Regions from separate parts of the Lederbergia sp. B243.17 genome, predicted to be linked through region 2. Evidence: riboswitches for the same ligand, from Rfam matches in the RefSeq annotation. Region 2 holds a riboswitch; each other region holds the start of a gene.
What was found. A riboswitch is a leader RNA that binds a small molecule or an ion and turns the genes downstream of it on or off. The one in region 2 is predicted to bind cyclic di-GMP.

Region 1 (10,049 bases), on a different contig from region 2:
CCTTTGAAACAGTGTTGCTTGCTTTTCCAAATTGGGCATTATACCAGTTCAACAGATTCTGTCCTGCATCTGTCGCACCAAATGCCACTCCTCCACCCGCTACAAGTCCGACAGCTACTGTTCCTGCGATTACTTTCCCTTTAAGTGTTTTCAGCATGTTTTTTATCCCCTTTTATTGTTTTTAGTTGTTAAAGACTTCTTCCATTATTTTTTCAACATCTTGTTCTATATCCGCTTCGATATTGCGGTTTTCGATGTACTCTCGTAAATTCTCGTTATGCAGCTGTTCCTTTGCGGCCTTGATGTCTGTTACGTAATCGGATTTTTGTTGTTGGATGTTCGTGATAAAACCGAGTGTCGTGTCAGCCTGGAAGATTGCCAGTGCATTAGCAGAATTCACCTTTGTTTTTGCTAGAAAGGAATTTGATTGCTGAATGAGTTTCATCAGCCCGGCTGCTGCTTCTTTTCCTACTTGTGTACTCTTGCTCTCAAACACCTTTTCATACCATTGAGAAAGGTTTTGATCAGAATTGCTGCTTGCATAAATGGTTCCGGCACATAAAAGCAAAAGTACTAGGGTTAGAATGGTAAAAGACCTTTTCATATGTAGCACCTCTTAATTCATTGTTGCCTCACTTCGTTCGCAAACCCCCTCCTATCGTCTCTCTCAACTCTTTGAATCTATCTTCAGTATAGGAGGATGGGCGGGATTTCACTTCCCTCTAAAGGGTAATCTTTTGCCCCTCATTTTCTCCTGACGTACCAACTTCGTGGTATACCTTTGTACCAGTAAATTGAAGAACAGCAAAATAAGAGGGAATATTACAAAAATAGAACTACCTTAATATGAGGAAACGACAATGTTTTTTCCCAACTCTATGTATACTTTTTGGTAGAAGAAAACCTATACACGGAAACGATGAAGTACATCCTTTATATGGGCACCTGGGATGTATGGAGTGAGTGGTGCAACCGGCCTGGTTCTGCTTGGACATGTTTGTTCAAGGGGAATTGGGTTTTTATTTTGCAAAAGGGGGATGATGTGATGCGGATTTTGCTTGTGGATTACCAAACTCTCATTCGGAAAGGAGTTGCCTCCATTTTGTCCCATCAGGAAGGTGTGGAAGCACTGGAAGAAGCAAAAAGTAGTAGAGACGCCTTATCCTTAATAAGTAGTTTCAAACCGGATCTCGTACTGACAGACCTTCATATAGGATCGGACTGCGGATTACGGATGATGGCAGAGGCGAGAAATAGAGGCTGCAGGGCGAAGTTTGCCATCCTTACGTCTTCAAGCGAACCGGCAGACTTTGAACACGCTAGAGCGATGAATGTGGACGGCTACATTTCCAAAGAAGCACTCCCAGAAGAATTGATTCATGCCCTCCACCTCATTCAAAGAGGCAGAAAATATTACGACCCCGAAGTCTTTGACCAGTTCATGCAAAAAAAAGAGCTTGAAGAAATTACCCACGTAGAACAGCTTACATATAAGGAGAAAGAAGTGCTGCGCGAACTCGGAATGGGGCTATCAAATAAACAAATCTCCGAAAGACTGTTCATCTCGGAGAACACAGTAAAGAAACATGTCAGTCAAGTCCTCTCCAAATTGAACTTGGCCGACCGCACCCATGCTGCGCTGTATGCGAATGCGACGGGGCTTGTTCAATATCAGATCAGTTAAAAACTCATCAAGTTTAGCCAAAGCCCTGAACAACATCGTTGCAGATTCTGCGCGTGATGCTTGACCCTTGGGATCAAATACGTTGTCCTCCTTGCCTTGGACGATGCCCAATGCGCTTGCCTGAGATGTAGCTTTCTTTGCAAAGGAACTGATGGCACCTTGATCCTTGAAGTTTCCTTGTGTATTCAAGTTCTCTGTCAGGGATTGATTGCGATATTCTATCGCTCGCATCACCATCGTCGCCAATTCTTCACGGCTGATGTTTGCATCCATATCGAAGGTGTTCGGCGTTCTGCCAGTAATAATGCCTGCACGGTAGGCAGCTTCAATCCCTTCGTATGCCCAATCTTTATTCGCGTTTACATCGCTGAAGATGCCTTCGTATGCCTTCGATGGTAACTGGAGAGCGCGGGCAATCAGTACAGCAAATTCCGCCCGTGTAAGCGAATCGTTTGGAGCGAACTCATCCATGCCTTTCCCATTCGTAATAGAACGGGAGGCCAATACTTCAATTTGATCTTTAGCCCAGTGCTTTTGGATGTCTGCAAATGTCAGGTTTCTTTCTAGGGCTATATAGTCAGAGGATTGCCCAGCATAAAATTCAATGCTTCCTTTGTTATATTTCCCACCCGCATAGGCAAGCTGATTTTCATCCACTCTATACACCGCAACTTTGCGCTTATCCTTCACTGCCCCGTCTTTTACAGGAACTTGAACTGTAATTGGTTCAGCAAAGTTTGTAAGCACTTCGGTTTTCCCTCCTGTTTTCACCTTTACTTGAATGGTAAACAAAGGCGATACAGCTTCATTTCTATTTGGTTTTTGATCACTGATTCCCAAGTGAATGGATAGCTGATCAATATTTTGTTTAGAAATGGAGTGTAGCAACGACGCCGGTATATTTGCACTCATTTCGCCGGATTTCACGACTACAGGCTTTCCAGATGAAGCAAGCTTTTTCAAGATATCCGCAGGGACTTCCGCAATTACTTCATTTGTCTTATCGGTTAACGCTGGAAGCTTGATCTCTATCGCCCTGACCGTCTTATCCTCCGCCTGCTGCAGTGCGCTTTTCCCTGTAATAACAACATTTTCAGGGATGGTTGGCTTTTCCGGTTCTGCCGGTTTTTCAGGCTGTACCGGTGGAACTACAACCGGTGGTGTCGGCGGATTCACCACTGGCGGCGTTGGCGGTACCACAATTGGCGGTTCAACAGCGATTTTCACTAATTGATTCATGGCGTCTATCAACAAGATGGTAGACTGATCAATGGTATCTTGGTCCGCTTCATGGTTCGCTAAAACATTATTCGCCTGAGTATAGGCCTGCATGAATGGTTCCCAGCTCTCAGGAGTATAATCCGATGCTCTCTTCTCCGCAGCTTGATTTAGGACCGCTTTTAGTTTTGATTTATCCGTGACCTGTGGATCTTTCTTGATCAACCGGTCCATCGCAGCCTGTAATGCTGCAGCCGCTTCATCGACTTCTTCCTGAGTGGCCGTTTCACTGCCAAGAATAGCCCTTGCTTGCTCTAAAGCTTCGGCAAAAATCTGCCAGCTGGATTCCTTGTATTCTGCTTCATGCTTTCCGCTTGCAAGTTCGATTAAATCTTCAAGTTCTGCTGTATCCGGCTGATTAATGCGCTTTAACCCCTCCAACGCCTTTTCCAGCTCGTTAACCGCTTCATCAATCTCTTCCTGGGTTGCTTCTTCATTCTCCAAGACGGATTCGGCTTTTTCCAATGCCATCACAAACAGATCCCAGCTTTCTTCCTCATAATCCGCCTGCTGTTTTTGAGTCGCCGCTTCAATGAGTTCAATCAGCTTAAATTTATTTGGAGAATCGTCCTGAACCTTTTCTAAGTGATTCATTGCTATTGTTAAATGCTCGAGAGCCTTATCAATAGTCTCCTGAGTAGCCTCTTCATCTGAAAGTACTTCTTCAGCAATTGTTAGAGCTTCCATAAAGGCTGGCCAACCCGCTTCTTTGTAATCTCCCTCTTTTAATTGCTTTGCCTTATTGATAGCGTCTCTTAGCTTCGTTTTATCCGGAGACAATGATTCCTTTGGCTGCAAGCCTTCCATCGCCTGCTTCAATGCCAATACCGCTTGATCGATATCCGCTTGAGATGCGTTTTCCTGAGCTGCAACGGACTTCGCATCGCTTAATGCTGCAGCAAAGACTGCCCAGCTTTCCTCTTCATACTGAGCTTCTTCCTTTGCCTCCGCCAACGCTATCGTTTCGTTCAACTTTGTTTTATCTGGAAGCTCTGCATCAATCTTCACAAGACCCTCTATAGCTCTCGTTAAATTGGCATATGCTTGCTCAATTTCTTCCTGTTTCGCTCCACTGTCTGAATAAGTCGCTTTTGCTGCGGCAAGTGCCTCCCTGAATACTGCCCAGCCTTGTTCCTCGTACTCTTCCTTTTGCAACTTCTCCCCTTCATCGATGAGCGTTTCCAAAGCAGTTTTATCTATAGGATTAGTTACCGTTATCTGGCTAACCGCAGACTGCGAGCCGTCCTCAGTGGTTACTTTAATTTGCACATTTCCTGGACCAATGGCGGTAACTAGGCCATCGTTTGTTACTGTGGCAATATCTGTATCGCTGCTGCTCCACTTTAAGCCGGTTTCATTCTCTGTCTTAGCGGTAAGCTGAAGTGTCTCACCCACTGCTAGCTGTGCTGATTCTGGTGTTACCGAGAGTGAGGTGTTGTTTACAGCTTCCCGATAGGCATTGCTTTTTGCGTGCAAGCTATTCAGGGCTGTATTGTAGCTTACCTCATCTTTTTTCTGGCTGGCGATATAGTCTTGCATACGTTTGATAGCAGCTAGCAGCTCTTCCTCTGCCCGCTTTTCGGCATCAATATTCGGATTGGCCGGAGTCTTTTCAAGCAGCCCATTTGCCTGGCTGATTACTTCTTTCGCTGCGGAGTAGTTATAAATCTCCAGTTCAAAGATGCTATATCCGTATATTGTTGCTCTTTTCAGCATGTCAATTTTTACGTATTTCGCTTTGCTGTCTTTGAGGTCAAGAACATCGGTAAGGTTCGATGTCACTTTATCTTGAGCATAAACCTCTTTGTAGTTCACCCCATCGTTTGATACGGATACTTTATACTTCTGTGCCCGGCCTGATTCCCATCGAAGGATTAATGTGTCAAAATCCGTTTCCTTCTCGAGTTCGATTTGAACCCATTGTTCATTTACAAAATTGGCTCCTTTTTCATACTTTGAGCCCCACCTGGTTCCCATATCTCCATCATTTATTAAGTGTATCCCTTGACTGTCGTTATACGATGATGAAGCGGTGGCCTTCTGTTTCAAAGCGAGGTTTCTCGGGAAGTCAGCGTACTGAATGCTGGCGATAAATTGCTCCTTTGCCTCCCTCAGTCGATTGAACGACGTATCAAAGGCGGCCCTATCTATAACATCGCCTGCCATGATTGCTTCCAACTCTCCGATAAGAGCCTGCAACGTCTCCCGCTCCATTTTTCCGCTGTTTTCTGGCGGTGTAATCGAGAGGATTTCCTTCGCTTCTTTGATCAGCTTTTCGGCGGCAGTCAGGTCGAGGATGCTTGTCTCAAATTTTTGCTTTGCCTGTGTAAGCTTGCCGATTAACCTGTCAAATAGGAACATGTCCGTATTTCCGTCGAATAGGAAGATTTCCAGTTCGGCAATCGCGGCTTCGAGCTGTTCTCTCTCAGCCATCCCGCTAAGCTTTTCAGATACAGCCTTCAGTCGTTCCTTTGATTCAGCTATGAACTTTTCGGCGAATTCAAAGTCCACTTTGCCGAATACTTCTACTTCAAAAATACTGTATCCATATTTGGTGGATCTCTTTTTCATGTCAATCTTGATAAACTTGGCTTTTGTGTTGGGCAGAGTAACCGTATCCGTATTTGCTTTCGCTGATGTTTCTGAGTAGGAGTAGGCTTTTGTGTACTCCTTGCCGTCCTCTGAAACGAGGATATCGTAGACATTGGCCCGGGCATTTTCCCAAAAGATTTTGACCGTGTCGAGTTCATATACGGCATCCAACTCAATTTCAAGCCACTGTTTATCTCTATCGGCATCTGATAGGCCGCTATACTGGGAGCCCCATCTCGATCCGAAATTCCCATCCGTTACGAAGGATGCTGCCTGTTCAGCATTGTATTCGGAGGAGGCCGTCACTTTTTGATTCAAGGCAATATTCCTGGATAAGCTGTTGGATAATACTTTATTCACCAGCTTGATGTTGTCAATTTTCCCTTTGATGCCCTTCCCGATCGTTTCAAGTGGCAGCACCAAAGACGTAGAATCGCCTGTCTTTAGTTCCTTTCGGTTCAATTGCTTCGCAGTTGAAACCTTTTGCCCGTTAAAGAAGATGGTTGTTTCCTTCTTGTCGACCATCAACAAGACATTTGTCCTTTTGTCTGTTGGCAGGCCCTGGTCAAAGCCGAATTTATAATTGATAAACTTATGCTCGCTGTTCGGGGAGGTTGGTTCATTTCTTTCATATCCCAGCTTCCCAGAGCGGTCGATATTCAAATAGAAATTGGCATCCTTTCCCGCAAAGATGGTTGCGTCAGGGGACGAACCTTCTTCCAGCTCAATATCGAAGGAAACCGTATATGGATAGCCCATACCCGAGAGCGGCAGTTTCAAATAACCGTTTCCGTCCAAGGAGAGTGAACCGTCGTCCACAGTCCCGCCCACAATCTCCGCATCGTAGCCATTCCCCGATTTGTCCTCGACCGTATTTCCTTTTACATTTTCAAAATCATAGCTCAATACAACTTCGCTATTCGATTCTATATATCTGCCTGGATTGGACATCGGAATCTTATCTTGAAAAGTCGCTACCCTTTGCATAAACTCATCCGATGTTTGTCCCTCTGTTTTCTCGCCATACCACGTTTTCTCTGCTACAAGCATTACTGCATCTTTATAGCGGTCAAAAATGTCATGGCTGGAAAGTCCGCCCGAAAATGCGGTCAAGTCGTTCCACAAGGCAAACTCAGCACCCTTTGTTTGCGGATGTGCAAATGGCATCGTAGCGCCGCCCAAGCCATTTTGGCGCATCGCTGACCAGAAGTTATTAACTTCCCACGAATCGTACTTGTCTTTGATATCCAGATAATCAGGGAAGCCTGCATTGCCGATCGGGACAATGTACAAATCCCCGCCAGCTGTATTAATAATGTCAAAGCCCATCCCGTACATCTCTTTTACATCCGACCAGTACGGGGCCCATATGTTCATTGTTGCTTCGCCCGTAACAGGTGTTTGGCCATCAAAGCCGTTTTTCCCAATAGAGCCCCATAATCTTGTTTCATAGCCCTTCTTATTCACATATTTGATAAAGTGGTCTGTATAAGCCCTCATTTGTTCGGAGTATTCTTTGTCATACTCATCTGTTCCTATATGAAACTTGCTGCTTTTAAATACTCTGCTGCTATCCGTAACAGATTCACCTAAAAACTCATCGAAAAGAGATTCAATGAACGGATAAACCAGATCTCTTTTTTCTTGGGTGGTAATATCGAGAGCGCCCTTCTTCAGCATCATATTAGGATTTACGGCCCTGAAGCTCTCCGCATGATAAGGCGTATCGATTTCTGTGACAATATCAATCCCATATTTCTTCATATCTTCTTGGTAAGCAATGTACTCCTCTTGTGTGTAGTAGCCATCTTCGGCATTTATTTGTGGGTACTTTTTGCTTTCCACCCGAAACGCGGAGTAATTCGGGGCGCCTCTGTAATCGTTAATATGCATTTGCATTTCATTCAGCTTAAACCAAGCCATATACTCCGTCATTTCTTGAACGTAATCGAGCGGGATATACATCCTTCCCACGTCGAGCATACCGGCCCGAACTTCATATTTCGGATAATCCCGAACAAGCCCTTTTGGCGCTGTTCTCTTATCCTCCGATTGGTAAAAAATTTGCGTTAGTGTTGTTGCCCCGTAAAGGAGTCCGGTTTGCTCGGGTGCCCTTACGGTAATTGCATCTTTCACTTCAAACGTATAACCTTCTTTCCCAAGATATTCTTCTGCCGGGTCAATCGCAAATAGAATATCCCCTGCTCCTGCTGCTTCGCCTGATGTGACTTGGATATCAATCTTCAACATATTTTTGAAATACTGCTGCAGCTGTTTCCCAAAATCCGCAGAAACTTTGCCTTTTACGATGACTCTGGATTGATTCGTTAAAGTAAAGTGTCCGCTGTATCCTTTCCATTCTCGAATACTGGGAAGTACCGCTGGAACGGGATTGTCACCTGCCTGTTGCTGGTACTGGCCTTCCACGTTAACACGGATATCATCTTCAGAAACGGCGTAATCGCTTTCATTTTGTTTGTTTTGTACCTTATACAAAATGTTCACATACATATTGCTGATCGGCTGATGAAAGTTCTTGTTCATATCAATGATTTGCTTGTTATCAGACCCATATAGTGACACCTCATAGTCCGGATTATTGGGGTCTGGCAAAATGACTGATTTTCCATCCGCCGAAATAACGGGTTTTTTGTCTTCAATTGATTTTAGAACCTCTGCCGCCGATGTTTTAACCGGTTTATTCTCAGTTTCTGCTAATACAGGAGAAAACAGATTGACCATAATCAAAACGGTCCCTATCAAACTGATGCCGAGCTTTTTAAAATTCAAGACTTCCCCCCCTAAATTATTCATATCCTTACAGTGCACAGTCTTTCACCCTGACTGAAATCACCCCCTTATAAAAACAAAAAAGGCATGGAGATAGCACAAGTTAGCAATCTGCTAAACTTGTAACTATTCCATGCCTGATCCTGTCAGTAACATGAAACCCGTATAAGTGATGGGTTCATTATAGCTCACCTATTCTCACAATCCTACGGGTAAAAAGTAACAAAATTTCAAAAAGTCAATCATCTAGGACTGTCTACTCCTTTGGTTCTTTTGTCACCCTTCATAACGCGACCAGTTACAGGCTCGATAATATACATATCAGCAACTTCCATTTTAGTCCTCCTCGATTTTCTTATTTCGGGAAGATAAAAAAGCATGCCGTCCCACGCCGTCCAGTCAACCATTGTGGCCATTGAGCAGAAGCAGTAAAATATGCAAGCAGTGTCTGAAGCTGTCGCTATGAGGTTTTAGGAACGGTATCCGTCATTCAATCGGTCAATAGGAGCCGGAAAAGGACGTGTTGAACTTCCTCAAGGGTAATATTCTTAGGATGAGGAAAAACAAAACGGCTTAATGTGAGGAAAAATATATGTATTCCAGCGGGTTTTCTGTAAACAGCAGTTAATCAATTGTTTGATTAACGTATTTCCGGCTAATCAAATGATTGATCAGGTCTAATCAACTCCATTTTTCATTTCGGAACCAGATCTTTACCGGTTCACCCGCATTGGGGCTTGTTGTTTCCCATATGTTTTGGTGGGCAAAGAACCGTTGAAGCTCTATTCTCAGATCCATTATTGCATCCTTGATGGCCAGTCTCTCCTTCGCTGATTGTGACGAGCCGGTCACGCAGTCCTCCTCGTAGTAATAATAGTTGGCGAATGCCTTAACATAGCCATCATAATAAAAGCACTCCACTTCAATCGGAGAATTCCCCAGCATTTCGTGGAATATCTTCATATCTTTTGGTTTTAACATTTACCTCCCTCCTCTTAGGCCTAGGTTGAAATACTTTCTAAACGGCTATATGATCACCTCCTGAAAGGATTCATAATGATAGAATTCACCGAATAATACAAAAGTCGTCCTTTTTCCAATAAATTTACAGTATATCTCTCGACAATTTCCGACTCATTCCCTTCAACATTAGCTTTTTTCCTATAAATGGCGTAAAAAAAAATCCTGAATTGAATCAGGATTTGATGACTGCGGAAGTCCGGCTCATGGCTGTCGAAATCATCGTCAACTATTATTCATCAAAAAGGCAGGACCGCTCTATTGATTTGCGGAGAGTATTATTCGAAATCCTAATCGTGATAAAAGAATAGCAACACGGCCGACATGGGACTATCGGTCGGTCGTGTTGCTTTGTTTGACGGGATTTATCATAAGCCATTCTCTGCCATCAAATTTATAGGGTGAATGTAGTGATGTTCATTGGTTTATCAGAAATTGTGTTTATTGGCTATCGCTTACAGGCAAGACCCATTTTTGAATCGAAGGCTTATCGCTTATCAGTTATTCGATGATAAATAATCATATATATATCCAATTTCTGCTGTATTAATTTTGACATTATAAATACTTTCTATTGGTCTGAAGGATTCATAAATTGCCTTTATGATCTCTTTTTGAGACTGCTCAAATATGGTTTGGTTAGGATAGGTTTCGATTTGTTCACGTCTTATTAACCTTTCTACCA
Region 2 (10,049 bases):
GATGCAAAATTCGGCAACAGAGGGGTCAATGAGATTGCGGATGTTGGCGACAACTTTAACCGGATGGTTTTAAAAATGCGGACTATGCTTACCCAAAGTGTCAATGAACAAAAGCAGCTAAAAATTGCTGAACTTCGTACAATGCAGGCACAAATTAATCCGCATTTCTTGTATAACACATTGGAAACTATTATTTGGCTGGCTGAAGCGAGGAAGAGCCAGCAAATCATAAAAATCACGAAGGCATTGTCCCATTTTTTTAGAATTTCGTTAAGCAAAGGAAAAGATGTTATTCCATTAAAAGATGAGCTCGAGCATATTCAAAATTACCTAATGATCCAGAAGATAAGGTATCAGGATATTTTAGATGTGTCCTTTCACTTGAATGAAGATATTTTAAAATTTGAAATCATAAAGTTAACCCTTCAGCCACTTGTTGAAAATGCCATTTACCACGGCATAAAAAATAAGCACGGCAAGGGATTTGTTCGGATTAAAGGGGATTTTTCCCCTGAAGGGTATATTTCGATTGATGTAATCGATAACGGGATCGGAATGACAGAAGACAAGTTGGAAACAATTAAAAACGCATTATCCCAAGGGATGCCCCTGCCTGATCAGAACCAAGGCGGATTTGGAATGTTGAATGTTCATCAGCGAATCCGGCTGCACTACGGGGAGCCCTTCGGTTTAACCATCAATAGCTGGTATGGCTCCGGCACACGTGTTAGCTTGATTATCCCGGCAGAAAGGAGAATCAAATGAAAAAGGTATTTTTGGTTGATGATGAAAATGCCATCCGTCAAGGAATCGGGACATGCATCGATTGGAATCAAGAAGGTTTTATCTACTGCGGGGATGCCCCTGATGGGGAAATGGCCCTGCCGTTAATTGAAAAACATCAGCCGGATATTGTCATCACCGATATCAGGATGCCTTTTATGGACGGACTGGAACTAAGCAGGGTTCTTCGGGATAAGATGCCTTCCATGAAAATAATCATCCTGAGCGGTCATGATGAGTTTGAATATGCCCGGGAAGCGATGCGCATCGGGATTACCGAATACTGCCTCAAACCCGTCAGCTCGGACGATTTACTTGAGCTGCTCATAAAGGTTTCCGCCAAAATCGATGAGGAGGAAAGGAACCATAAAAGAATAAATGATCTGGCCAATCAAAATACGTTAAGAAATAAATTCCTGTATGAACTCTGCGAAGGTTCCTTTACTTCCTCAGAGGCAATAAAGGAGGCTTCGCGTTTACAGCTTAACTTGATCTCAAGTTTTTACTATATCGTGATCATTGAGTGTACCTCGGAAATAGATTCCATCAATTGGATTGCATCTGATTATCATTGTTTACAATTCAGCAGGAAAATGAAAGAATCGGTTTTTATTATGATGGGAGAATCGGAACAAACACTCCAGCACGAAGCTGAGAACATTAGGCACCGCTTGATCACACAGGAAGAGGACGACCCGGGGAACTTACTCATTTTTGGTATTGGCCGTGTTGAAAGCCGGATTCGCGGGATTGCAGTATCCTTTGCAGAGGCGGATGAAGAAAAAAACTACTCAAGCGTGATTCATAAATACCGAACAAACATTTCTGATGCAGATATAGAATCAAAAAGGGAATCGCAGCACTTCAATCGCAGAGAGCTAATCGATTTTTTAAAGTTCGGGACGATTGATCAACTATCCAACTTTGCCCTTACGTATTCCGAACATCTAAACAATAACGAAATCCGCTCCCCTTTTACAATGTATTATTTTTTAATGGACTTTACGGTTACCGTTTCCCATTATTTAAAAGAAGTCGAATTGGACCATCTTGAAGTCACGCGTGAAATTCGCAAGATTGAAATGCGTGCAAGCTGGATTCGGAACTATCGTGAGGTGTTAACCTATTTGGAAGACGTTTTACAAGTAGTGATTGCGACGAGAGAACGTTATACAAGCAAATACTCTGACGGCGTCCAAATGGCAATCAATCATCTTAACGAACAATATGCTGATCCGGATCTATCCCTGCAAACGGTAGCCAGATCAGTTAATACGAGCCCATCCTATCTGAGTCACATATTTAGCCAGGAAACAGGCGAAACCTTTACCGAATATTTAACAAACCTCCGTATCAGCCGAGCTAAAGAGCTGCTCATCAACACAAACGACCGAACATATGAAATTGCCCATCAGGTAGGTTATAGTGACTCCCACTACTTCTGCAGAACCTTCAAAAAAATAACAGGCCTGACGACAAAACAATTTAAAAATCAAAAACAGTCCCTTTTCCTCTCATGAGCAGAAAGCTTCCCGACTATCTTTTCGTGAAGAAGCTTTCTGTGTTCACTACATAAGGGCGCTGCGTAAACGGTGCACATCGCGGACTGGCGGCAGCCCGAACATTCTCGCATACTCCCGACTAAAGTGCGATGGGCTCTCGTATCCTACCTGAAACGCAGCTTCCGCCGCATCGATCGATCCGGAAAAGAGCAGGCGGCGCGCCTCTTGCAATCGAAGTTGCTTTTGAAACTGGATCGGACTCATCCCCGTGACTTCTTTAAAATAATGATACAAAGACGAGGGGCTCATTCGAGCCTCCTCCGCCAATTCGTCTACACGCAGAGGGTTAGCGAAGTCGCGATTCAGCTTCTCGACGACCATTGCAATCCGTTGTGCATGGCTTCCGATGACGGCAAATTGCATCAAAGACGTGGCGCTTTCGTTTTGAAGGATCCGATAAATGATCTCCCGAATGACAGAGGGCGCAAGCAACGGGATATCCTCCGGCGCTTCGACCAGTTTTACAAGCCGCAGCACTGCATCCATGAGCGTATCGTTCATCCTGCTTACCTTCAACCCTCGACCGGTCTCTCCTTTTGCTTGTATCGTCTCCCCGGATACCTGAATAACATCAAGAATCTGATCCATATCGAATAGAATCTGCAGACTTAAATACGGTGTTTCTGGCGAAGCTTCCATCACTTGTCCTGTAATCGGCAAATGTACCGAGGCGGTTAAATAACTGTCCGGATTATAATGGTATACCTCTTGCCCCAGCATAACCGACTTTGAACCCTGGGCAACGATGCAAAGGGAAGGTTCATAGACCGAATAAACAGGCTCTGATAACCGGGAAACACGAATAAAACGTAAACCGGGAACTTGCGTGTCATGCGTCCCGTCTGTCGGTGTGAACTTTTCTATGATCTGCAGCAGTTCTCTTCTCTGTTTTTGGAACCATTCACTCATCCTCCAGTTCCCCTTTCTCCGCAAGAATAATTTTACTTTATCTCTTTCTGGAGGATTAGGCAATCATCTCGTACGATTCTGCTACCGCCTGATACTCGGTTGATAAGATAATGTGTATATAAAATTGCGTTGCACAAATACAAAGTTTGTAACGTTCAAACCAATGATCAAGTATTGTGCATTCGCAAATGGAAGGGGACTATTCAAAAATGAATACTCAACATGTAAACAATCATCCTTATGTTGGAATGTGGGTGACAAAAGACGGTTATATCCGGCATGAGTTGTTGCCGGACGGCCGGTACGACGAAGCGCGCGGAAATCGGAAGAGCGCTTATCAGGGGCAATATAGGATAACAGGCGATCATATCGATTATATCGATGATACAGGATTTACGGCAGACGGCGATTTCCGGGATTCGGTTCTCTACCACGCCGGTATGGTTCTCTATCGTGAAAAATAAAAGAAAATCCATTCAAAAGGAGGAGTGTGGAATGTCCAAAATCAGTGGAAAAGTAGTTGTGATCACAGGGGCAAGCAGCGGGATTGGTGAAGCAACGGCGAAGCTTCTCGCTAGCCGGGGAGCCCATGTCATCATTGGAGCTAGACGTGCAGAAAGATTGGAAGCACTGGCCTCCTTCATTGAGGCTGAAGGAGGTTCCGTCGCTTATCAACAGCTAGACGTAACCGATATCGGTCAGATGCAGGCGATTGTTGACTTGGCGCAAAGCCGGTTCGGTCGTGTGGACGCTGTCGTGAACAATGCGGGTGTGATGCCTCTTTCTTCCATTGAAGCCTTGAAGGTCGACGAATGGAACCGCATGATCGACGTCAATATCCGCGGAGTACTTCACGGCATTGCTGCGGGTCTCCCCGTTATGAAAAAACAACAATCCGGTCACTTCATTAACTTGGCTTCCATCGGAGCCTACGCTGTCTCACCGACAGCAGCAGTATATTGCGCGACCAAATATGCCGTTCGTGCCATCACGGAAGGTTTACGGCAGGAGGTTGGCAGCACCATCCGGGTAACGCTCGTTTCTCCGGGAGTGACGGAGTCCGAACTCGCTGAGAGCATCTCGGACGACGAAGCCAGAGAACTGATGAAAACATACCGGCGTGACGCTCTTCCGGCATCCGCAGTCGCTCGTGCCATAGCCTATGCGTTAGAGCAGCCGGAAGATGTTGATGTGAACGAGCTGGTGATCCGGCACACAGCCCAACTTGCTTGACGCTATCCATAAATCTCCTATATGGCAATCGAGCCTAGAAACAATCCAGCTGTTGTTTCGAAAAAAAGTCTGATAGTACAGTTAGACTGCGCTCTTTATAAACCGAAAAATGATAAAAAGACGCGTGAAAGATATATTCTATCTCTCACGCGTCTTTTACTATCAATTAAACAGATTAATTAAACAGCTCTCGCATTCTCTTCATAAACTCATCCCAAAAGGAAGTTTTATCTTTAGATTGCGTTTTATCGCCGAACTCCACTTTGAAATCAGGTGTTGTTTTCGGCAGAGTTCTAGCATCGGTTGCCTGTTCAAATGAATAGGCCAAATCGAATAGAGATTGTTCACTATATGCCGTGCCTAAAAATGAAATTCCAACAGGTACCTTCTCTTTCGTTGCACCGGCAGGCACTGTGATTTCAGGGAATCCCGCAGCCGATGCCACATAACTTGCAGCATACGTGTCGTACGCATCACACTTGTAAGTCGGATCTTCCTTATCGAATCTTGGTGAAGCCGGGCAGGACATCGTCGGGAAAACAATTGCGTCCAAATCATTTTCCTTCATCATTGTTTCAATTTCCTGACGCACTTCAGGGATATCTTTCGTTACGATATTGTTATACTCTGCAGAGTCCTTAAATGCAGCTTGTTCCATGGCCGTTTTCATGCCATCAATACGCCCTGGATTTACAGGAGTCGGTGAATTCAAAACTTCTGGTGATTCACTGATTTTAATAATTTCTTCCAGTGTTCTCGGCTGATCTTCCGGGAATTGGCTAAGGTAATCTTCCAATTGAACTTTAAAATCTGCGTCATTAACAGGACCAATGACTGGTGTCCATAGGTATTTCGTTTTTTCCGAGAAAGATACATTAATAAGCTCTGTACCTTTCTTCTCCATTTTTTCTAACGCCTTTTTCGTAATAGAGTCCACCTCTTTGTTGTCTCCAAAAAAGTCAACTGCTACTCCGATCCGCGCTTTTTGTATAGCCTTTTTATCTGTGAACTTACTGTAGTCTTCGGCAATGTGATCCTTTGCAAGCAACGTTTTGTCATCTTTATCATCGGCACCTGCCATCACACTCAATGCAATGGCTGTATCTTCCACACTTCTTGCCAAAGGTCCGGGAGTGTCGAAATTCAACGAGGACGGAACGATCCCGCTGCGGCTTGCTAAACCAAGTGTCGGACGGATACCGACCAGACCTGTAACATGAGCTGGTCCACGGACTGATCCTGATGTGTCAGTTCCCAGTCCAAATACGGCGAAATTCGCTGCTACTGCCGCAGCCGTACCACTGCTGGATCCAGAAGCGTCTCGGTTTAAATTATAAGGATTTAGAGTTAGCCCGCCTAATGAGCTGTATCCCAACCGGCCATATGATGCTGCGAACTCAGATAAGTTTGTTTTTGCAATGACAATGGCACCTGCATCCTTCAGCTTTTTAATGATAAAAGCGTCATCGGCAGGATATGCGCTTTTTAATGCTACTGAGCCTGCTGTAGTAGGCATTCCTTTTACATCAATATTGTCTTTAACAACGATTGGAATACCATGGAGAATCCCTTTTGGGCCTTTACTCTGTCTTTCTGCATCCAATTCTTTTGCAATCTCTAAAGCTTGCTCATTAATAGTAGTGATTGAATTAATAGTTGGTCCTTGCTTGTCATACTTTTCTATGCGCTCTAGATAATACTTAACCAATTGCTCAGAGGTAATCTGATTGTTATTTAATGCACCAGAAATTTCTCTTATACTCTTTTCAAACGGGTCAAATTTGATTTCTTTTGCTGAAACACTTGCCAAAGGCAGCATGGACATTACTAAAATAAACGCAATCAAAATTTTAAACTTGGACTTCATCTTAAACACGGTGTTCCTCCTATATTTCCATTATATATATTTAAATTAGATTAATTTTTCCAGCCATTTTGTTGATGAATTCATCAGTTTACAATTTAAACTGCTGAATAACTTCCTCTAATTCTATGGACATTCTTGCTAACTCTTGAGCTGCCAATGAAACCTGTTCCATCGAGGCGTTCATCTGTTCTGAGGATGCAGCGACATTTTGTGAATAATCGTTAACCTCTAAACTTGTTCTTGAAACTTTCTCTATATGGGTGACGACTTCTTCTATATGTTTCTTCATGTTGTCCATCGCTAGGCTAACCTCAGATATTTTCGTTGTAGCCTCTAGAACTGAACCCTTAATTTCTCCAAAGGCTTTTCCACTTTCATCAACAAGTTTCATTCCTTCTTTGGCAGATTTCGCCCCTTGATTTACAAAACTCATTGAATCTTCAATGCCAACTTTTATGTCATTAATTATCGTATTGATCTGCAATGCTGAATGGCTTGATTGCTCTGCAAGCTTTCTTACTTCATCTGCCACTACAGCAAAGCCCTTCCCATGTTCGCCGGCTCTTGCAGCTTCAATTGCAGCATTTAAAGCTAATAGGTTCGTTTGCTCTGAAATGGACTGTATGATTAGGCTTATCTGGCCAATTTCGTTCGATTTCTCATTCAATACGCTAATTTTTTGGGCAGAAGAGGTTACATTTTTATCTATTTCACCCATTTGCTTTACGGTATGATTCACAACTTCACTGCCTTGTTTAGCGGATTCGGCTGAATGGTGGATCGTATCCGTAACATTTTTCATACTCAATGTAACATCATCAACGTGCTTAAATACTTCATTGATAATATCTACTGCATTCTTCATAGCGGCGTTCTGATCGTCAGTTCCGCTGGCAACTTCTTGAATTGATTCCGTGATTTGATTGGAGGCTTCTTGATTCTCGACTGAAGAAGCAGCCAGCTCCTCAGATGTAGCCGACAATTGCTGCGATTCAAGCGATATCTTTTTCATTGTCTCTTTTAAACTACTAGCCATAATGTTGTAATTCTTACCCATCTCTCCAATTTCATCATTTGACGTAACCTTGACTAATTGGGTCAAATCACCTTTGGACATCGCTAGAGATAAATCACTAATACTTTTGATTCTCCCCGTTATCCTTAAACTAAACAAGATGGAAATGAGCACAGATATAACAGCGAAAATCCCGCCGATAATGAATATTTTGGAGCGCACAGAATTTGCAGTAGCTAAAAGTTCACTCTTCTCAACAACAGCGATATATTTCCAGCCTTCATTTTTTGAGGAGACTGTGTTTAACACATAGTCTTTTCCGTCAATTTTTGTTTCAAATGAACCATCTTTACTTAAATCCTTTAGTTCAGGAACGTTAAGCTCAGAAATTGGCTTAAAGTTCATATCTGGATTCTTTGGATGTGCAAGAATAGTTCCATCACCTTGCGCTAAAATTACATATCCATTTTCACCTATGCTGATTTCCTTAATAATATCGGTCAAACCTTCTAAACTAACATCCAGGCCTAGCACTCCGGCTGGTTTTCCGCCTTTTTCAATCGCAACGACATTACTTACAATAATTCCTTCAATCCCAGTTGCGGCATAGGCACTTGTTAATTTTACTTTCCCTGGTTCTTCAATACCGGTAGTATACCAAGGGCGGTCTCTCGGATCGAAACCAGCCGCTACAGGCCCCTCAGGATATTGTACATATCCCCCATCGGATGTGCCCATATAAACATAAGCTGCATTAGGATGACTTTTACCGAATTGATAGAGTACATTATATATTGCTTTTTCTTTCTCCCCATTTGTTGAAGGGGTCATGTTGATTGTCTCTTCTCCTGGTATATCTTTATAAGAGGTAATGCTTGAATCAGCACTTACTACCTCTGGGTTGGTAGCTAATAAATTTACATTCTCTCTAATAGAATCAAAATACAAAGAAATTCCATTATCTACCTGTTTAATTTCTCTTTCACTAGCATTGATATAATCTTTTTGAGTTATATCACCAACCGTTTTATTAACTAAAAAGCCAATTAAAATAACAGGTACTAGTGATAAGAGTAAGGAAAAAATTAAAAACTTTGCTTTAAATGAAAATCCTTTTCTATTCATGTCTCCTAACCTTTCCATTTTTAATTAACCCAAGCACAAGATTCCTGCTGCTCCATAGTCATTACATGCTTATTTCACTACTGTCTCATCCCTTTTCCAGCAAAATTATTACCCTACATTCACAATTCACGAAAAAGCAACACAGGTTTATGTAATTAATTTTTATTCCTGGGATTAGAATTGCAAAAAAAAAACTACTCTATGAAATATAGAATAGCCAAACAAAGGATAATAATATGCATTAATCCACTCTTTGGTAACCAGGCGATCATCGTTTAGATTACGGATTCATCCATCTCTAAACCTTAGACCCTAGGCTTTGCGTCCTACCCTTTCGGAATAGTTTGCCTTTATCTTCCATATAACTAATACTAAAATCACGCTTGACCATAATCTCACATAATCCGACAAATTTCAACATTTTTAGCAAAAAAGGTAATCTTTTTCAAATTAGGAATGTTCTTTACTGAATGAACTTAAATGGTTGCAACTAGTTCAGAAGTCGGATATTGCTTGTAGTTTCCCCACAGTTTTCCTATGAAATTAGGTCACTAAACTAATATCGGACTGGAATAACAATTTTTAATAGGCTTTTTGAAAACAATATTGTTTGGTACCAAAATAGATTCTTATACTGCACATCCACATAGCCCAAAAGTACTAGAAGGGAGCCTTCCATAAGCCCCCTCGCCTTATGGGATAAAACACCTAATTCAGGAGAGAAATTTAATATATAATTGTCCTTTCTTCCCTTACGTCTTGTTTTCGTATTTCTCATTCAAGCATCTATAGCTCTACGCAAAAAAAGGCCTTGCAGCAATTCGTCGCTGCAAAGCCTCGTTGAAGGAACTCTAAAAACTACCTTATACCATCTTTCCGGTTACCGATTTAGCGGTTCTTTCCTTGTTCGTGATCGATTCCTCTTTCGTCCGCTTAAAATACTCTGCATATAAGACATCCAATAAATAGAGCTGAGATATTTTCGCGCTGATGCTCCCACCCTGAAGAGGGCCTTCGTTGGCACCGCAAAGCAAGGTGACATCTGAATACTCAGTGATGGGAGACTTGGCAAACCGGGTGATCGAGATGACAGGACATTTCCGTTCCTCAAGCACTTTGGCCACGGCTATTGTATCTTTTGTCGAGCCTGAATACGAGATGAGGATAGCCGCGTCCTTTTCTGACGACAATGAAGCAGACATGATCTGCAAATGGGAATCAATCGAACACTCGGTTTTATTCGAAATTCTCATGAACTTATTTTTCCCTTCCATTGCGGTCATCAAAGACGCCCCTACCCCGAAAAAGTGAATTCTCTCAGCCTTCACCAAATAATCAATTGCCCGAGAAACCTCATCTTCCTGCAAAAGGCTGTGTGTTTGCTCCAGCGCATTGACCGTTGCACGCAACACCTTGGATGACAATTCCGGAATGCTGTCCTGCATTGTAATTTCATTCGAAAGCTGAGGGGTTTCATCTTCCAAGGTCGTACTGTGCGCTAGCGCAATCTTAAACTCCTGATATCCTTTGAAACCCATTGACTTGCAAAAACGGA
Region 3 (10,049 bases), on a different contig from region 2:
TCTTCGGCCGTTTTATGTTCGTTTGTGAGCAGCTGCTTCAATATCTTTGTGCGGTCGTCTTCCGTGCACTCGATAGAAATCCCGATCCCCGGCCTGCGCTGCAGCAAAACAGCTGGAAAGCCTTCCAGATATGTCTCGATTCTGTCCAAATCATTCCGGACAGTTTTTTCGCCGCATCCGAGCTGATGGGCCACGTCTTTTACCTGCAGCACCCCGGATTCATGGATGAGCAAGAGCCTTAATAAATCTTTTTGTCGTTGGTTAAGCATTCCTGTGCACCTACTCTGGGTCTAATATAAAAAGTGTAACGATTCCGGATGGGAGAAGCAAATGCAATACCCATTCAACCGTCGGCCATACCCACCCTGCCGTATTTTTGTTATAATGAAGGATAGTGACTTAATGGAACGAGCGCAGGGGAAATGCGCCGTATGAGGAGATACGTAAGGAAAAAATTATAACTGCAGCATATTTACGATCCGCGTCGATCTATATGCTGCTTTCTTATTTAGTAAACGCCGCAGTCTCTTCAGTATGCATGATGGCATAAAGCCGCGAAGGACAGACCAGGGGAGGTGAATGATGATGAAGTGCCGCTTGGATTTGACACATCGAGTACGGGGTGAGCTGGCAAAGTGGGCTGCAGACGAGGGGCAGTTTTTTTCGTTGCAGAATCATTTTGATGTACATATCGAGAGATTGCCAGAGAAGGATGAGACAATGGCGTTCTCTTTTTTCTTTGACAATGAGACAAATGGTCCGCTGTCCCGCTTGCTTGACGGCCGCGTGGCAGTGATGGATTGCCTCTATAAAAATGACGGTTTTCTCGCTATCAATTTCAGGGTGAAGGGCCGGAGGGAACCTGTCCGGACGAACCGCCGCCACTCCGCTCGGCTCTCCTTTATGATTGGCGGACATGTGCCGATGCCGCTGCCCTTGTACAACAGCCTGCGCCGGCTCCCGGTAGCGAAGGAACGATCGGAATATGTTGAGAAGCGGATTGCAAGCTGGGAAGGGTATTTGCGAATTGAAGAGAAGAACGCCGATGTGGAGGACATCCATGCCAAATTCTCTCATGGCGTGATCAACGAAAACTTCACCCGCCTTTCTCTTGTATGCAGCGGACTGAATGGAAAGCAACTGGCAGCGGTCACCGGTTTCAGCGCCAAGCTGAAAGGACAGAAGGAGGATCTCGGAACCGTAGTCGATGTTGACCGTTCTCGGATGGCAGTAAAAATTGAACTGAGCCGGAAAAACCAGGGACTTGCAAGGAAGGGAACGCTTTTACCTGAGCATGCGGGGGAAGTGGTTTTCAGCAATTTTGCCCAGCTGAGCCAGGTGCGCCGGCTGCGAAAAGGTTTCAAGGATTTGCAGTACGGTATGGCGGCGAATCCGAATCTCGAGAAGATCTTATTTGAAGAGCGGCCAGTCGTACAGGTCACGAACGAGCGCTTGGAGCTGGACTTTCACCATAACCTGAATGAGTTTCAACGGGAAGCGGTGACTGGGGCGATGTCATCCAAAGATTTATACGTGATCCAGGGACCGCCCGGGACGGGGAAAACGACAGTCATTTCCGAACTTTGCCATCAGCTTGTGAAAGCGGGGATGCGGACGCTCGTTGCTTCCCAGTCGAACCTGGCCGTCGACAATGCGCTCGGCCGGCTTTTATCCGATCCCGGCATCCGGATTCTGCGCTATGGCCGTACAGAAAGCATCGAGGAAGAGGGGAAACGGTTCATCGAGGAAAATGTGGCCCTTCATTGGAAAGAAGAAACACTCGCGATGCTGAAGGAACAGGATGGCCAACAATCAGCACTAGAATCAAAACTTGTCGCTGAGCTGGATAGGATCGAAAAAGAGAAAAAGGCCCTTCAGCTCGAGTTGCCGGCCCTTGAGGAAAAAATAGAACTAAAAAAGACGGCGGAAGCGGAAGTCAAGGAACGGTCAGAGAAACTGAAGGAGCTCCGCAGTGTTGATAATGAAAAGGCTGAGCTGATGGAGGAAGCGGAAAAGGAGCTTGCAACTGCAAAGGAGGAGGCATTCCGCGCTGCAACGGATATGGAGGCGTTGACCGCTCTGCTTGAACGGGAAGCGATCACCCAGTCTGTTGAGGAGGAGATGCAACTGCTCTCCGAAAGAGTGGCCGCATGCCGGAAAACACTCCTTTATTTTCAGGCAAAGGATGCAGTTGAAGCGGCTGATGGCATATACGCAAGGTTGGCCAGGGAAGCGGAAGATCTTCGGAAAACGACGGGAGCGCATCTCGGTTTTCTTGAAGAAATGAAGGGGGTCCGCAAGCTCGAGGCATTCCAACAGTTGTTGGATTCACTCGGAGTGAAGCCAAGCTTGCAGGTGGGCCTGGAAATCAATGCGCTTCGCAGACGGATCAGCGATATCCAGACTGAAATCTATTCGCAGGAATATCTGGACTGGGAAGGGATTGATACCCGGCTTACGAAGGCAACCGAGATGCTGAAAAAGCTGCTGGGATCTTGCGGCTATCCTGTGGATACGATCCAGTTAAGACGGGACAGCCGCTACCCGACACCGGAAGAGATGACGAACATGATCGATAAAATTGGTCGATTCATCGTCTCCCCCGGCACAAAGTCCGTACTTGCCCTGCCTGACCGGGACGAAAGAAAAACGAAACTCTTGTCGCGGATTGCGGAGAACGTCGCTTTTCTGCTCGGGAAAAAGGAAGAAGTCGGGCAGCGGCTGGAGAGCATCAAGGTCAGCTCACGCAGGCAAGCGGCCGAGAAGTTTTCATTGATAAAAGCTAATACAGCCAAAGAAGTGGCGGACAAACTGCCGGGTTTTGCAGAAGAAGAGAAGAGGCTGCGCGAAGAGATGGCTGAGAGCAGAGGGCAGCTCGATCAATTGAAGGCCGAATTGGCAAGCCTGGCCGAGACCGCTGACGTTCGAGCCGACCGGGATGCGATTGATCAGGAAATCGCCGATGGAGAGAGGATGCTTTCCCTTTTTGAAAGGAGAAAGGTTGTTGTAGCCGAATCGGAAACAGCACTTTCGGAGCGGAAACTGCTGGCTGAGAAGGCGGAAGAGCGGATCACCCGTTGGCAAGCCGTTTTGGAAAAGGAGCGGGCAGAACGCGAAACATGTAAAAAAGGCATAGAAGATCATGAAGCTCGGATTGCCATGCTTTCATCATTATTGGAAGAAAAACCGGAATTCGTATACAAGGAGAAGCTGACAACGATCGCCCATTTGGCGGAAAAAGCGAAAAGTGTGAAGAAGGAGCAGGCACGGATTCCGGTTATTAAATCTCTGCAAAATCAATGGCTCGGACTGCTCGAAGAAGCGAGCGAGTATGATTTGGATGAAATCCGCAAGCTGTATGTAAAGTATGCGAACGTAATCGGTACTACCTGTGTAGCATCAGCAAGGCGTGAATTCATGGAGGATTATCCGGTGTTCGACGTGGTGATCATTGACGAGGTATCAAAAGCAACGCCGCCGGAGCTTCTTTTGCCGATGTTGAAGGGAAAGAAGATTATCCTGGTTGGTGACCACCATCAGTTGCCGCCGCTTGTCGGCAGGGAAACGATGGAGGAATTCGTCGAAGAAATAGAAGATGAGCATGAAAAAAACGAGCTGCGCAAGCTTTTGAAGGAATCGCTGTTTGAACGGCTGTTCCGCACTTTGCCGAAAGGAAACAAGACGATGCTCGGGATCCAATACCGAATGCATGAGGAGATCATGGAGACGATCGCCCCGTTTTACGAAGAAGGGGACTACAGCTTGAAATGCGGTCTAGAAAATTCGGATGATATTCGCGATCATAAGCTTGAAACCCGATTCTTTGACAGGAAGGACCATATTGTCTGGCTTGACGTTCCCAATAAGCCGCCGTTCTTTGAAGCGAAGGTAAAAGGCGGGACAAGTCTATACAATGAGGCCGAGCTCGGAGGAATTGAGGAGCTGCTCGCCGCTTTGGACAAGTCAGTAGAAGAGGCGAAAAACGAAGGGGAAATTGGCTTGGAAGAAAAGAAAAGTGTCGGGATCATCAGCTTTTACGGAGAACAGGTGAAGCGGATTGACCGGCTGATCGAACAGAACGTAAAACCGAGACATTTGCATTGCCGCACCGGCTCCGTCGACAAGTTCCAAGGGATGGAGATGGACGTGATCGTCCTGAGCTTCGTCCGGAACCACGACCAGCCGAGCGGCACGATTGGCTTTGCCGAGGATTACCGGCGTCTGAACGTCGCCCTGTCCCGCGCTCGGGAACTTCTTGTCATTATCGGCAGCTCCGACATGTTTACCAAGCGGCCGAAAAATCCTGCCGCTAAAACGATGTACACACGGCTTTATCAACACGTCAAAAACAAACAGGCAATCAAGAATTTGTCCACCGTTGCGGCAACGCATTAAAGTACTGGGATAGATTCAAAAGGGGGTGGACGTTGATGCAAGAGCAACTGAAGGCAGAGCTGTTAAAGGATCCTGGCGTACAGCTGCTAAAATCGGAACAATGGGTGCTGCCGGTTTATGAAGTGGAAATCGAATTTGAGACGGTGAAGCGATCAAAGATGGATGTGCTGATGAAGATGCTGCTGCTTTCATTCCAGCAGTTGGAACTATCAGCAGCCGAGGATGTCAGTGATATTTTGATGGTCGAGCCTTTGTTTGTCGAGGACCTGATTCAGAAGATGATGCTCACGGGCATGATCGAAAGGAAAAAGGATGTTTTTTTGATCACGGACAAAGGTGAGAGCCTGCTCGAGAACGGTATTTTCGTCCATCCGCCTGAGCAGGAAAAGGAGACTGCTTATTACAGTCCGGCACATCATCGTTTTTTTTCGAGTGAAGGCGGAGAAAGCACTGAAACGGGCAGCAGCTCTGAAAAGTACCGACACCTTTCTGCAGAGAAGGTCGATGTGTCCATGCTTGATGAATCGATTGTGAAGGAGTTTTTGAGCAGCACGCTTTTGCCAGAAGAGGACGGCGAGGAAGGATCCCTGCAAGTGGAGGTCGAGAGAATAGCCGGGGTGGCAGAAGTGCAAGAGATCAACATCCCCTGCTATGAATTTCAGCTTCATCATACCGGGAACGAACGGAAATATGTCAGGGTCTGGAATACGCTGATAAACCAGTGGGATGAAACATTGGAAAAACAGATTTTTGACAAGCAAGTTTTATAAAAATACCTGAATAGGGAGAGAGTTTTTCTTATGAGCAATGTAACGACTTTATCTGTGAGCGGAAGTTTGGAATCCAAGTTAAAAAATATTGTCCAAGTGCGCGATTTGCCGCCATTTATCGTAGATGAACCTGAGCGGCTCGGCGGTTCCAATGCAGGGGCGAATCCGCTGGAATACTTCCTTGGCGCCTTGTCCGCATGTACTTCAATCATGATCGCCTATGTCGCCAAGGAGCAAGACTTCAGCTATAGAGGCATCGACTATGAAACGGATGGCACTCTCGATCCGCGCGGCTTCAAAGGAGTAGAAGGGGTTCAGACCTATTTTCAAGCCGTGACGGTTGAAGTGATTCTGGATACGGATGAAGAGGACGAGGCAATCCGGAGGCTCAAGGAAACGGTCGAAAAGCGTTGCCCTTTGTGGAATTTGCTGAAAGACGCTGGTGTCACCTTAAAAGGCGAATGGAAGAAAAAGTAATAAAAACTGCACCCCATCTCGCTCAAGATGGGGCGCAGCATAAAAAGAGATTATGAATTCCCCCTGTCGTCCCCGAGTCTGTCGATACAATCATCCACCGGTCTACGATATCCCAGTATGCGAGAAGGGAAAAACTTCGGAGGTATCCGATTCTTTGATTGTCTCGGCGGAAATTTTCAACATCCCTCAACTGGTTTATCCCTACCTGTTCTGCGTCAAGGCAATAATATTTATCTTGGGGTCGGGGCTGAGCCCAGCGAACGCTTTTGCCCCAGCAACCGGGTAGTCCCCGCATGTCTGGGCCACGTCCTCGTCGCTAACAAATTAAAGAGTCAGATTGCCGCTTGTATCTTCTGCCTGATCCCTTCGAACTTGATTGCTTCCGCTATTGGCGATCACTTCCCCCCGGATTCGCTGCCCAATCCTAATTCCAATATAACAGCAATCGAATAGATGAATGATTATAGCTTCGAAAGAAATGAACTTTCCAACTCTATCTCATGATGGGGAATCACGTGAACAAGTTTTTAGCTACCCCATTAGATTTAGGTCAAAAGACCTGAAATGATAAAAACATTGTTGAAATAGGAAGAAATATAGCGGATAACCTTGTCTTTTGATTGACTTTATAGTAAAAAGGATATAGACATTTTTCATATTTAGTAAAAGGCAAACTGTCTGAAAAGGCAGGACGCAAAGCTATGGGTCTAAGGTGTGATGAAGAGAGTCGCGCTATGATTGCCAGGTTGCCAAACACTACTGAATGATTGGCTGATTCTGTATTTTTTGCGGAGAAGCCTTTTTTTAATTTCATTGAAAGGGGAGTGGAGATGGGTGGCTGTTTCACTTGCAGACAGGAATAAAGTTGTCGGGCATTTGCTCAATGGTACGTATACATCCTTAAAAGCAATCTTGCCGATTAAACAGGAAATGAAGCAACCGGATTTATTAGGGAATTCCCTGCAACTTCAATTCGGAGTGCTGATCGGCATCATTGGAGATGTGAAAGGTAAGTTGATAATCTCTGGCGGCACGGACGTATTCAAATCAGTCGCAGAAGCGATGTTCGGAATGCCGGTGGAAGGAGAGATGCTCGTCTCATTCAGCGGTGAGCTTGGCAATATGATTGCCGGTTCCCTTTCTACAATCATCGCCACGGACGGAATTTCAACGGACATTACATCTCCGACAATTTTTGAAGGAGATACGAAGCTGTCAGGCTACGAAAAAGCAATACGGCTAGGTGTTGTGCTGGAGAATTGCGGAGATTTGGATATCTATTTATTAATCGATTAACGATGTTGCCCTGCAGAGAATACTCTGCAGGGTTTTATTTTTGGAAAAATAAATAAAGATTGCATAGAGACGATATTGGAGATAATATGGATACAAACGGTTGCAAACGTATGTTCGGTTCATATGTAACAGTTCAAAAGTTGGATTATTTGCATGAATGCTGAGTGGGAAGGTACTTCTGAATCATGGAAAATTTTATGCGGATTCGTTAGAGTGGAAATGAAAAGGTTTTCAAGGAGGGAGGGAGTGAAAACGGATTTTAGCAAGAAGGGCTTCTCTGGGGAATCGATACCAACTTGCCAGTCTGCAATGCAAATGGGTTTAGATTCAAAAAAATTAACATTATGAGATGGGGGAAGATCATTGGTGATTTTGCGAAAATACTTATTAGTTCCAATTATCATTGCAGCACTTGTTCTCTCTGCGGGTGCAGTAGGCGGAGGGAAAGTTGTACAAGCTGCCGAAAATCAGGATGTAAGCGACCTGGTTATTTTGCAGAACCTTCCCGAATCTACAGCCAAGCTTGAAGGCGAAAAGTTGCAGCTTCGTGGGGTTCATGTATATGGGGAGGGGCATTTCATGGGTGCCTCGAAAAACCTCACTTGGACATCAACAAATGAAAATGTCGCTAAAGTGGATCAAAGCGGCGTCGTAACCGTAACCGGAAAACCAGGAAAAACCTTCATCGAAGTGTCGGATGGAAAGTATTCAGATCGGATCGCCATCCAAGCGAAGCCCGACCCGGCAGCACGGGAAGGGAAAGGCAAGCCTCCTGTTACAGCTGAAATTGATAAAAGCAAAGGCAGCCGCTACAATCTTGTCGATCGTGCTATCGGAAGCATGACACTAGAAGAAAAAATCGGCCAAATGCTGATGCCTGATTTCCGTACATGGAAAGGCAAGAATGTAACAGAAATCAATAGTGAGATTGAACAGCTTGTAAAGAAATATCACCTGGGCGGCGTCATTTTGTTCAGGGAAAACGTAGTGACAACGGAACAAACGACAAAGCTTGTTGCCGAATACCAAGAGGCTGCGGAAAAATACGGACTGCTCATAACAATTGACCAGGAAGGCGGAATCGTGACAAGGCTCCAATCGGGCACTGACTTTCCGGGGAACATGGCTCTTGGCGCCACACGTTCTGAGGAATTGTCCCGCCAAGTCGGCAAAGCAATTGGTGAGGAGCTGCATTCGCTCGGCATCAACATGAACTTCGCCCCGTCTTTCGACATAAACAACAATCCGGATAACCCTGTTATTGGTGTTCGCTCATTCAGCGAGGATCCGGCGTTGACAGCAAAGCTCGGTGTTGCCTACACGCTGGGACTGCAAGGGACGGGAACATCTGGAGCGGCAAAGCATTTTCCAGGACATGGGGACACTGCTGTCGATTCGCACCTTGGATTGCCTGAAGTGCCGTATGACAAGGAAAGGCTGAAGGAAGTTGAACTTTATCCGTTCCAAAAGGCTATGGAAGCAGGCATCGATGCGATAATGACGGCTCATGTCACATTCCCGAAAATAGACGATACAAAAGCGATTTCGAAAAAGGACGGGACAGAGATCAATATCCCGGCAACTTTATCGCATAAAGTGTTGACAGAATTGATTAGGGAAGAAATGGGCTATGAAGGTCTAATCACTACAGATGCACTTAACATGCAGGCGATTGCCGACCATTTCGGACCCGTTGATGCAGTCATCCGTGCTGTGAAGGCCGGAACAGATATTGTCTTGATGCCGGTCGGGTTGGAAAGCGTGGGAGATGGCCTTATCGAGGCGGTCAGAACAGGAGAAATCTCTGAAAAAAGAGTTGAAGCATCTGTAAAGAGAATCCTTTCGTTGAAAATCAAACGAGGAATATTGAAGGAAGAGGATCCGCAGCCGATTGAGGGCAAAGTAGCTAATGCATTGAAAATAGTCGGATCGGATGCTCACAAAAAAATTGAACGTGAAGCCGCTGAAAAATCGGTCACTCTTCTTAAAAACAGCAACAGCGCATTGCCTTTAAAACCGGCTTCGTCCGATAAAATTGTCGTTGTTGGCAACACGTATATTGATGATTTGTATAACGCTATAAAAAGTCACCATGAGAATACGGTGCTGATCAAGACAGATAAGCCGCTTACAGAAGCACAGATGGAAGAGGCAAAGGGAGCGAAGGCTGTTATCGCTGGAACAACAACTTCCAATGTTGCGGGAAGAGATCCGGCAAATCCACAGATGGCAATGGTAAGTGGACTGGAGAAGGCAATCGATGTACCGGTCATTGCAGTCGGCATCCGCAATCCGTATGACATCATGGCTTATCCGGATGTTGATGCGTATCTCGCCCAATATAGCTTCCGTCCTGCGAGCTTCAGGGCAACGGCTTCCATCCTATTCGGAGAGACAGCACCATCAGGCAAGCTTCCGGTCACAATCCCGAATCCTGCGGGCGGAGACCTGTACAAATTTGGCCACGGGCTGACCTATTGAATGGGGGAGAGAATTGAATGAAGATGAAAAAGTGGCTGATTACGATTGTTACCGCAATCTTGGTCATGTCGTCGCTTTCTGCAGTATTTGCAGAAAGCGGCAACCAGGGCAACCGAGGAAATCAGAATAACCAAGGCAATAACGGCAACGGCAAAGGTCAGAATTCCGGAAAAGGGAACAAGTTTTCTTTGGGAGTAGAAGTACTGCTCGATGGGCAGAAAGATCTTATTAAAGGAAAACGTGTCGGACTGATTACAAATCCGACAGGCGTGGACCAAAACTTGAACAGCATCGTTGACCTGCTCCACAACGACCCGGACGTGCAGCTGACCGCTCTTTACGGACCGGAACATGGGGTGCGCGGTGATGCACAGGCGGGACAGTATGTAGAGTACTATATTGATGAAGTAACGGGCCTTCCGGTTTACAGCCTGTACGGGAAAACACGAAAACCTACACAAGAAATGCTGGAAAATGTGGACGTCCTCGTTTTTGATATTCAGGATGTCGGATCCCGCTTCTATACTTATATTTATACGATGGCACTTGCAATGGAAGCAGCGAAGGAAAAAGGCATTCCTTTCATCGTCCTGGACAGGCCGAACCCGCTTGGCGGAACAAAGGTCGAAG

Region 1: another riboswitch for cyclic di-GMP. It lies ahead of AC0TWI_RS10400 (LuxR C-terminal-related transcriptional regulator); the one in region 2 lies ahead of AC0TWI_RS07505 (methyl-accepting chemotaxis protein).
Region 3: another riboswitch for cyclic di-GMP. It lies ahead of AC0TWI_RS10020 (chemotaxis protein CheX); the one in region 2 lies ahead of AC0TWI_RS07505 (methyl-accepting chemotaxis protein).

Annotation. Positions count from the first base shown of each region.
Region 1 is NZ_JBWBKF010000055.1:150,100-160,148, forward strand. Features, by position in the region: gene AC0TWI_RS10390 (MCP four helix bundle domain-containing protein) at 1-157, opposite strand, end outside; gene AC0TWI_RS10395 (hypothetical protein) at 182-604, opposite strand; cyclic di-GMP riboswitch class II at 904-987, shown strand; gene AC0TWI_RS10400 (LuxR C-terminal-related transcriptional regulator) at 1,046-1,684, shown strand; partial or broken gene AC0TWI_RS10405 (discoidin domain-containing protein) at 1,742-8,368, opposite strand; gene AC0TWI_RS10410 (hypothetical protein) at 9,026-9,325, opposite strand; gene AC0TWI_RS10415 (sigma-54-dependent transcriptional regulator) at 9,862-10,049, opposite strand, start outside.
Region 2 is NZ_JBWBKF010000039.1:50,991-61,039, reverse strand. Features, by position in the region: gene AC0TWI_RS07535 (cache domain-containing sensor histidine kinase) at 1-765, shown strand, start outside; gene AC0TWI_RS07530 (response regulator) at 762-2,303, shown strand; gene AC0TWI_RS07525 (AraC family transcriptional regulator) at 2,352-3,254, opposite strand; gene AC0TWI_RS07520 (Atu4866 domain-containing protein) at 3,464-3,718, shown strand; gene AC0TWI_RS07515 (SDR family oxidoreductase) at 3,750-4,487, shown strand; gene AC0TWI_RS07510 (amidase family protein) at 4,663-6,354, opposite strand; gene AC0TWI_RS07505 (methyl-accepting chemotaxis protein) at 6,443-8,494, opposite strand; cyclic di-GMP riboswitch class I at 8,747-8,853, opposite strand; gene AC0TWI_RS07500 (MurR/RpiR family transcriptional regulator) at 9,358-10,049, opposite strand, start outside.
Region 3 is NZ_JBWBKF010000055.1:54,010-64,058, reverse strand. Features, by position in the region: gene AC0TWI_RS10040 (BglG family transcription antiterminator) at 1-269, opposite strand, end outside; gene AC0TWI_RS10035 (DEAD/DEAH box helicase) at 586-4,395, shown strand; gene AC0TWI_RS10030 (hypothetical protein) at 4,431-5,165, shown strand; gene AC0TWI_RS10025 (OsmC family protein) at 5,196-5,642, shown strand; cyclic di-GMP riboswitch class I at 6,301-6,396, shown strand; gene AC0TWI_RS10020 (chemotaxis protein CheX) at 6,477-6,938, shown strand; gene AC0TWI_RS10015 (glycoside hydrolase family 3 N-terminal domain-containing protein) at 7,335-9,419, shown strand; gene AC0TWI_RS10010 (exo-beta-N-acetylmuramidase NamZ family protein) at 9,443-10,049, shown strand, end outside.